4 regions of the Mesorhizobium sp. M0028 genome follow, and region 1 is predicted to be linked to each of the others. Evidence: predicted binding sites of a transcription regulator. Region 1 holds the regulator's gene; each other region holds the start of a gene.

What was found. Region 1 encodes LexA, which represses DNA repair genes until DNA is damaged. Its sites were predicted from a motif close to TGTTCNNNNTGTGTTCNG; they were not measured.
Region 2: the regulator LexA is predicted to act here: its motif matches at 1,162-1,179, upstream of NKJ93_RS07035 (helicase-related protein).
Region 3: the regulator LexA is predicted to act here: its motif matches at 796-813, upstream of NKJ93_RS10775 (PA0069 family radical SAM protein).
Region 4: the regulator LexA is predicted to act here: its motif matches at 1,509-1,526, upstream of recA (recombinase RecA).

The regions. Positions count from the first base shown of each region.
Region 1 covers NZ_JAMYVG010000001.1:315,932-318,124, reverse strand. Annotated here, with positions in the region: gene kynU (kynureninase) at 1-162, opposite strand, end outside; gene lexA (transcriptional repressor LexA) at 634-1,365, shown strand; gene NKJ93_RS01555 (ComEC/Rec2 family competence protein) at 1,359-2,193, opposite strand, start outside.
Region 2 covers NZ_JAMYVG010000002.1:412,403-414,595, reverse strand. Annotated here, with positions in the region: gene phbB (acetoacetyl-CoA reductase) at 1-628, shown strand, start outside; gene NKJ93_RS07035 (helicase-related protein) at 1,346-2,193, shown strand, end outside.
Region 3 covers NZ_JAMYVG010000004.1:72,500-74,692, reverse strand. Annotated here, with positions in the region: gene NKJ93_RS10785 (phytanoyl-CoA dioxygenase family protein) at 1-43, opposite strand, end outside; gene NKJ93_RS10780 (glycosyltransferase) at 233-736, opposite strand; gene NKJ93_RS10775 (PA0069 family radical SAM protein) at 888-2,042, shown strand.
Region 4 covers NZ_JAMYVG010000001.1:785,863-788,055, forward strand. Annotated here, with positions in the region: gene alaS (alanine--tRNA ligase) at 1-28, opposite strand, end outside; gene recA (recombinase RecA) at 287-1,384, opposite strand; gene NKJ93_RS04080 (carbohydrate kinase family protein) at 1,662-2,193, shown strand, end outside.

The DNA.
Region 1 (2,193 bases):
TGCCTTGCTCAATTCATCGAAAGCGGCACGCGAAGCGGCCCCTAGCGAATTGCCGTCGAGATAGATCACTCCTTGCGGCAGCACAAAGCGGTCGCGCATCGCGCGCAGCGGATCTGCAGCATCCATCGCCCTTATGGCCACGAGATCGGGAATTCCTGTCATGATTTGTCTGCTCCCCAAGATTCACCGCAACGCCGGACACGCATCGACGGCATCCATCGGTCACGAGCGGTTCTCCATTACCTGGTATCGCGCAGCAAGGCTCCACCGGCGACAAGTTGCCTGACCATGCGGTGGAAACCAGGAGCCAAGCCAACCCAAGGTTGGCGTTTTGAGTTCGTTTCGTTCACGGTGCATTGACCAAACCGCACAGTCGATACGGCTTCAATTCCGTGCCCCTTTGCCGGCTGACGGCCGATACCAGTGCCGCCTTCTGGAAACCCAGAGGCCGCAAACGAAAGCAGAATCAAGGCGATGAGGCCCGCGGCGGTGAAAATGCAGCGTCCCGGTTTGGCGAGTGGTATCGTTACCCGAGCCCTAACACATTCATTAAACTTTAAACAGTTGCGGAACACAACTGGAACAGATAGTGTTTGTTCTGGGTTTGTTTTTCTGATTCTGTTGGGGGTCGCTATGCTGACACGCAAACAACACGAACTGCTTATGTTCATCCACGAAAGGCTGAAGGAAAGCGGTATCCCGCCCTCCTTCGACGAGATGAAGGAAGCGCTCGACCTGGCTTCCAAATCGGGAATCCACCGGCTGATTACGGCGCTGGAGGAGCGCGGCTTCATTCGCCGTTTGCCCAACAGGGCCCGTGCGCTGGAGGTGCTGCGCCTGCCCGATTCGATCGCCCCCGGCCTCAATGCGGCACGCAAGTTCTCGCCGAGTGTCATCCAGGGCAGTCTTGGGCAAGGTCCTCGGCAAGGCAAGCCGACATCGTCGCGCGTCCCTGCAGCCGGCAATGACGACGATGTCGTCGCCGCCGTGTCTATCCCGGTGATGGGCCGCATCGCCGCCGGTGTGCCGATCGATGCCATCCAGCACCAGACGCATTCGATCTCGGTGCCGCCGGACATGATCATGGGCGGCGAGCATTATGCGCTCGAGGTCAAAGGCGATTCGATGATCGAGGCTGGCATTTTCGACGGCGACACGGTGATCATCCGCAATGCCGATACGGCGAGCCCCGGTGAGATCGTGGTGGCACTGGTCGACGAGGAAGAAGCGACGCTGAAGCGGTTCCGCCGCAAGGGCGCCTCGATCGCCCTGGAAGCCGCCAATCCGGCCTACGAGACGCGCATCTTCGGACCAGACAGGGTCAAGGTGCAGGGCAAGCTCGTTGGGCTGATCCGCCGCTACTGAGCTGCGCCCTTGGCGCCGGCTTTTGGCTTGTCGGCTCTGCGGTATGGCGGCATGCCCCGCGCCGCGCGGGAAAATTTCCGCTGCACGTGCCAGGGCCGGTATGATTTTTCGACGGCGAAGCGGATTTCGGCGCGTGTTGCCGCTTGTGGATCGAAATAGACGGCCGCACTTCCCGCGCGCGCCAGTTGCCGTTTGGTGACGACGAGGACCAGCCGGTCGTAGTAGCAGGGATTATGGGCGGTGGCGTCGTCGATGACGATCAAGCTGGCAAAGGCGCAGGCTGGCCGTGCAGTATCGCGGTCATTGGCTAGCGCGATGATCGCGCCGGATGGATGCCTGGCAAGGCAGAGACCGTCCGTGCAAATGAACGGCATGCCCGGCGGTAAGTCGGCCGGATCGGCAATGTCGAATTGCGGATCGTTCTTTCCAGGTGTTTCCGGCGCGACGATAGCCTCTGATGTGAGCGCGCGTTTCCAGTTGTCGATGGTGAACTCATTCGGGCGTGCCCGGTTGACCGCGAGTTCACCGCTGCCGATCGGCAGCGCGACGAGCCGTGCGTCCTCCGAGATCAATACATCGGGTACGCGCGTCTGCGTTGTCGTTAGCAAGCCGGCGAGCGCAAAAGGAAGGGCCACGAGCCGCAACCAGGTCGTCGCCATGCTGGCAATGACGAGGGCGATCGTCACCAAAAGGACAGATCTCAGCGAAATCAGCCCGACCGCATCGATCGGCGAGCGCTCGGAGATCCACCCGGACAGGGCGATCATCGCCGTCAGCCCCTTGCCCATCACGTAGAGGAAAGGCCCATCCGCGCCGAACGGCATCGCC
Region 2 (2,193 bases), on a different contig from region 1:
CGCCGGCAATGAGGAAGCGGCAGCAAAGTTCAAGGCAGCGACCGGCATCCCGGTCTACAAATGGTCGGTTGCCGACTACGAGGCCTGCGCTGCCGGCATCAAACAGGTAGAGGCCGATCTCGGTCCCGTATCGGTGCTGGTCAACAATGCAGGCATCACGCGCGACGCGATGTTCCACAAGATGACGCGCGAGCAATGGAAAGAGGTCCTCGACACCAACCTTTCCGGCGTCTTCAACATGACGCATCCGTTGTGGGGCGGCATGCGCGACCGCAAATTCGGCCGCGTCATCACCATCTCCTCGATCAATGGCCAGAAAGGGCAGGTCGGCCAGGTCAATTATTCGGCCTCGAAGGCCGGCGATATCGGCTTCACCAAGGCGTTGGCCCAGGAAGGCGCGCGCGCCGGCATCACCGTCAACGTCATCTGCCCCGGCTACATCGCCACCGAGATGGTCAAAGCGATGGACGGGAAGGTGCTCAACGAGCGTGTCCTTCCGCAGATCCCGGTCGGCCGTCTCGGCGAGCCGGAGGAGATCGCGCGCTGCGTCGTCTTCCTCGCTTCCGACGATGCCGGGTTCATCACCGGCTCGACCATATCAGCCAATGGCGGGCAGTACATCGCCTGACCGTTTATCTTTACGTTGAGATAGATACGCGCTTGGACGAACGGGCCTGCAAAACGGCCCGTTTCTATAGCGGTCTTCCCGTTGCAAGATCTCCCCCCAATCCGGCACGCAAAGGTTAACGGCCGCTGCGCAGCCTGTGCAAAAACTGCCCGGCAGCCTGTGGATTCTCGGTGGAAAAGCTGTTCACAACACAACATGTTGCGGTGAACAAACCAAGAAACTTTGCCTATCGCTGATTCGTCGCCGATTCGTTCCGGCTTTGAGCGGAACGTTAACGGCGAGAGCCGAAAACACCCTCGAAATGATTAAAGCGCATTAGGAAACATCAATAATTTCATAATGTTGGGCGAAGCAGATTGGCCGGCCACGATCATTCACCGGCAAAGGTTAACGGTGGTGCTCGTTTGAATGCCGCCTGCATGAATCGGGCCAGTTTCTGTGATTCAGCATGTGGTGAGACTCGCCGGCAGAAATCCCAGATGTAGCCGTGAACAAAACCTGAATCAGCGCGAGTCAGTGATTCGTCGCTGATTCGTTCCAGACTCGTTCCAACTGTTAATCGGGAACAGATTTCTGGCTTCGAACCGACCAATCAGCCTGCCCTCGGCACATTCCGCTTTCGCTTCGCGCCCGAAATCCCTATGTGTCGCCTGTCATACGCGGCCAATATGGGCGCGCTCCCGACAATGCGAGGCAGAGAGCCTTATTTCCAGGCCGATGAACATCCATCCGAAACACACTGAACCGCTGATCCTGTCGGGTCGAGACGTAACGGCCGTGCTCGGCCCGACCAATACCGGCAAGACCCATCTCGCCATCGAACGCATGGTGGCGCATGAGAGCGGCGTCATCGGCCTACCGCTCAGGCTGCTTGCCCGCGAGGTCTATACGCGCGTCTGCGAGAAGGTCGGCGCCCATAAGGTTGCGCTCATCACCGGCGAGGAAAAGATCCAGCCGGCGGGCGCGAAATACTCGGTCTGCACGGTGGAAGCGATGCCGCGCGAGACCGACGCCGCCTTCGTTGCCATCGACGAGGTCCAGCTCGCTGGCGATCTCGAACGCGGCCACATCTTCACCGATCGCATCCTGCATCTGCGCGGCCGCCAGGAGACGCTGCTGCTGGGTGCGGCCACCATGCACGGCATTCTGCAGCGCCTGCTGCGGGGCGTGTCGGTGGTGACCCGGCCACGGCTGTCGCATCTTGCCTATGCCGGCTCGAAGAAGCTGACCCGCCTGCCGCGGCGCACCGCGATCGTCGCCTTCTCAGCCGACGAGGTCTATGCCATCGCCGAGCTGATCCGCCGCCAGCAGGGCGGTGCCGCCGTCGTGCTCGGCGCGCTCAGCCCGCGCACCCGCAACGCCCAGGTGGCGCTGTTCCAGTCGGGCGATGTCGACTACCTCGTCGCCACCGACGCCATCGGCATGGGCCTCAACCTCGACCTCGACCACGTCGCCTTCGCCCAGAATCGCAAATTCGACGGCTACCAGTACCGCAACCTGACCGCGGCCGAGCTCGGCCAGATTGCCGGCCGTGCCGGCCGGCATCTGCGCGACGGCACCTTCGG
Region 3 (2,193 bases), on a different contig from region 1:
CGAGGCTTGCAGCGCCGGACTTGTCAGGGCTTGAACGGGTCATCGGGGTCCTCAAATGTCGAGGGAACAGCATCGACGATAGTCGTCGTCGCCGCTCCGGCACACCCCAAACCCATTCGCCCGTATCGCTGGGAATGGTAACCCCCGGCCAGATTTTGTGCAATGCACAATAAACGACAACCCGCCAGAAAATTTGCTTGGGCGGCGTTCCCTAGGCCGGGATGGTAAGCCGTCACTTCCGCGGCGCCACCCAGATCTCGGCGTGGAGCCTTCTTGTCGCCAGGCCGCGGGCGATCGCTTCGGCGCTGCGGGCGCTCTTAGACAGCGCGGCGGCCTGACGCTTGCTGATCACCAAGCCTTCGGCGAGAGCGCGATTTCCGGCAAAGACCCGCGACAGGAACGGCGCGCGGCTGCCGCGTGCCCGTGAAAATCGCGCCGCCATGGTTTGCCTGGCCGTATGGGCGACGACCTCGTCGATCCAGCCCTCCCCCAGCCGCGCTCCCGGTTCCAGCAAAAGCAGCCAGTCGCCCTTGGCCTGCCTGATGCCGGCGGCGATGCCGCCGCTGACATAGTGGCAGCCGGCATGTTCGGCGACGCGGTGCGTCTGATCGGTCGAGCCGGTGTCGCAGACGAGAACGTCGCGCACCACGCCTTCGACCGCGCCGCCGATCAGCGAGGCGAGCGTGCGGGCGAGGCCCTCCTCGTCATTCAGGGTTTCGATCAGGACGCTGAGCATGTTTAGCCGAATAGCGGAAAGCGGTGGGCAGCGCCAGTTTTTGCGGCACGCCGCGAGAAAGTTCTTGCTTTGTTCCACTCGGTGCGATAGGAATACATTCATGAGCAGAGCGATTCGACAGCGGGCGGACAGTCCCTGGGAAAGGGCCAAAATGGAACAGATCGTGCGTGCCGACATTGCCGCCTTCGGCGCTGGCAGGGCCGAGATGGCGAATGCGATGATCGAGCAGAGCGGCATGCGCGTCCGCCCAGACCGCAATCGCGGCAGGTCGGCGGGCATCAATCCGTCCGGCCGTTTCGAGCCGGTCAGCCGGCATGTGTTCGACGACGGCTGGAATTCGCTGGAGGAGCTGCCGCCCTTCAAGACCGAGGTACAGGTCGAGAAGCCGCGCACCATCATCACCCGCAACGAATCGCCCGACATCTCCTTCGACCGCTCGATCAATCCCTATCGCGGCTGCGAACATGGCTGCGTCTATTGCTTCGCGAGGCCGACGCACAGCTTCATGGGCCTGTCGCCGGGGCTGGATTTCGAATCGAAGCTGTTTGCCAAGCCGGATGCGGCGCGGCTGCTCGACAAGGAATTGTCCAGGGATAATTACCAGCCGCGCACCATCGCCATCGGCACCAACACCGATCCCTACCAGCCGATCGAGAAGCAATACCGGATCATGCGCGAGATCCTCGAAGTGCTGGAGGCGCGCGGGCATCCGGTCGGCATCGTCACCAAGTCAGCGCTGGTGACACGCGACATCGACATTCTGTCACGCATGGCCGAACGCGGGCTGGCCAAGGTGGCACTGTCGGTGACGACATTGGACAGGATGCTGGCCAGAACGATGGAGCCGCGCGCGTCGACGCCGACCAAGCGGCTGGAGGCGATCAGGCAGCTTTCGGATGCCGGCATTCCGGCCTCGGTGATGGTCGCGCCGATCATCCCCGGACTGACCGACTCGGAAATGGAGCGCATCCTCGATTCGGCGCAGGCAGCGGGCGCGCGTGAAGCGGGCTATGTGCTGCTGCGCCTGCCGCTGGAGGTCGCGCCGATCTTCAAGGACTGGCTGCTGCGCCACTATCCCGACCGCTATCGCCACGTCATGTCGCTGATCCGTTCGATGCGCGACGGCAAGGACTACGATTCGGAATGGGGCAAGCGCATGAAAGGCTCCGGCCCTTATGCCTGGCAGATCGGCCGCCGTTTCGAGATCGCCGCCAAACGGCTCGGCCTCAATGCCGAGCGGCGCTCGCTGAGGACCGACCGGTTCGTCCCCGCCGCCAAGGCAACCGAGCAGCTGATGCTGCTGTGACAAAGCGTCTCGTGCCAGCCGCTTGAAGCGGCCGGCAACAGGCGAAAAATCCCGTCCGGCCTGTCCTGTCCCCGGGCTTGCAGACGGTAGCCCCCTCCTGGTCCGGTGCCCCGCCCGACCCGGAGGGACTTGCGGAGAATCGGAGCCGATG
Region 4 (2,193 bases), 470 kb from region 1:
CCGACCGGATCTCGTTGACGCCACTCATGAATACTGCCTTTTCGAGAGAACCGCCGGCTGCCGGCGGAAAATAGACATGGCCTTTTAGCGGTCGCACCGCAGCCTGTCCAGAAACACCAAATGGGCTCAAATCCCGGCTTTCACCGGCGCTTTGAAATGCGTCTGACTCGCCGTCAAACGCCAACCGCCGGCACGGGGCCGGCGGTTCAAATGTACCGATTACGCAAACTCAAAATCAAAACATCAAATCCGAACCTGGCTGACGCTCCGGGAGGCGTCGCTTTTCCTACATCGCCCCGGCGTCGTCCTCGAAACCGTCGTCGCTGCTTTCGGAGCCGCCGTTCTCAAGGAATTTCTCGGCGATCAATCCGGCATTCTGCCTCAGCGCCAATTCGATCTCGCGCGCCGTGTCGGGATTGTCGCGCAGGAACAGTTTTGCGTTTTCGCGGCCCTGGCCGAGACGCTGCGAATTATAGGAGAACCAGGCGCCCGACTTTTCGACCACGCCAGCCTTGACGCCGAGATCGACCAGCTCGCCGGTCTTGGAGACGCCCTCGCCATACATGATGTCGAACTCGACCACCTTGAAGGGCGGCGCCAGCTTGTTCTTGACGACCTTGACGCGGGTCTGGTTGCCGACGACCTCGTCGCGATCCTTGACCGAGCCGATGCGGCGGATGTCGAGGCGGACCGAGGCATAGAATTTCAGCGCGTTGCCGCCGGTCGTCGTCTCGGGCGAACCAAACATCACGCCGATCTTCATGCGGATCTGGTTGATGAAGATGACCATGGTGTTGGAGCGCGAGATCGAGGCGGTGAGCTTGCGCAGTGCCTGGCTCATCAGGCGGGCCTGCAGGCCGGGCAGCGAATCGCCCATCTCGCCTTCGATTTCGGCCCGCGGCGTCAGCGCCGCCACCGAATCGACCACCAGCACGTCGATGGCGCCGGAGCGCACCAGCGTGTCGCAGATCTCCAGCGCCTGTTCGCCGGTATCGGGCTGCGAGATCAGCAGGTTTTCGAGATCGACGCCGAGCTTGCGGGCATAGACCGGATCGAGCGCATGCTCGGCATCGACAAAGGCGCAGATGCCGCCCTTCTTCTGGGCTTCGGCCACCGTGTGCAGCGCCAGCGTCGTCTTGCCCGAGCTTTCCGGTCCGTAGATCTCGACGATGCGGCCGCGCGGCAGGCCGCCGACGCCAAGCGCGATGTCCAACCCAAGCGAGCCGGTCGGCACCGTTTCGATCTCGACGACCTGCTCGTTCGCGCCGAGCCGCATGATCGAACCCTTGCCGAAGGCACGCTCGATTTGCGACAGCGCCGCATCCAGAGCCTTTGATTTGTCCACCGCTTTGTCCTCTACAAGCCGCAAAGAATTCTGAGCCATGATACATCACCCCGTGGTCGTCAATGGAGGCCGGACAATCCCGCAATCCTTAAAAGAATGTACCTCGTTTGTTCTCATTTGTCAATGAGCCCCAAGGGTTTGAAAAATAACGGATATCCATATTTGTTCTATTTTTGTTTCACAATTTTGCTTCCGGACGTATCCCGCCTCGCATGCGGCGCCGTTGCCGTCACCATCCGAATCGCACCCGCGATTGCAGGGTTCCGCCCGGCGACCTAGTCTCCTCCCGGGCAACAGCAAAGGGCATTTTGCCGGCATGATGAAATCCCCGACGATCCTGGCCGTGGGTGGCGCCTATATCGAGCGGCGCGGCCGGGTTGCCGGCGCCTTCGTGCCGGCCGCTTCCAACCCCGGCACGATGCGCGAGCATGTCGGCGGCGCCGCCTTCAACGCCTTGCGCTGTGCGGTGCGGCGCGGCGTCTCGGCCTCGCTGCTTTCGGTGCGCGGCGGCGATGCCCTGGGCGACACGGTTTTACGCGCCGTCACCGACGCCGGCATTGCCGATTTGTCGGCGGTGTTCCTCGACCGCGCGACGCCAAGCCATACGATGCTGGTCGATAGCGACGGCGGGCTGATCGCCGGCCTTGCCGACATGGTGCTCTACGAGCTGGCGCTTCCCAAGCAGATCCGCCGCGCCAAGGTGCGCGAAGCGATCGATTCAGCCGACGCGGTGTTGTGCGACGCCAACCTGCCGTCTTCCGCAGTGGCGCGGCTGGCTGCTCTCGCCGCCGGCAAGCCGGTGTTTGCGCTTGCCGTCTCGCCCAGCAAAGCGGCGCGGCTGACGCCGG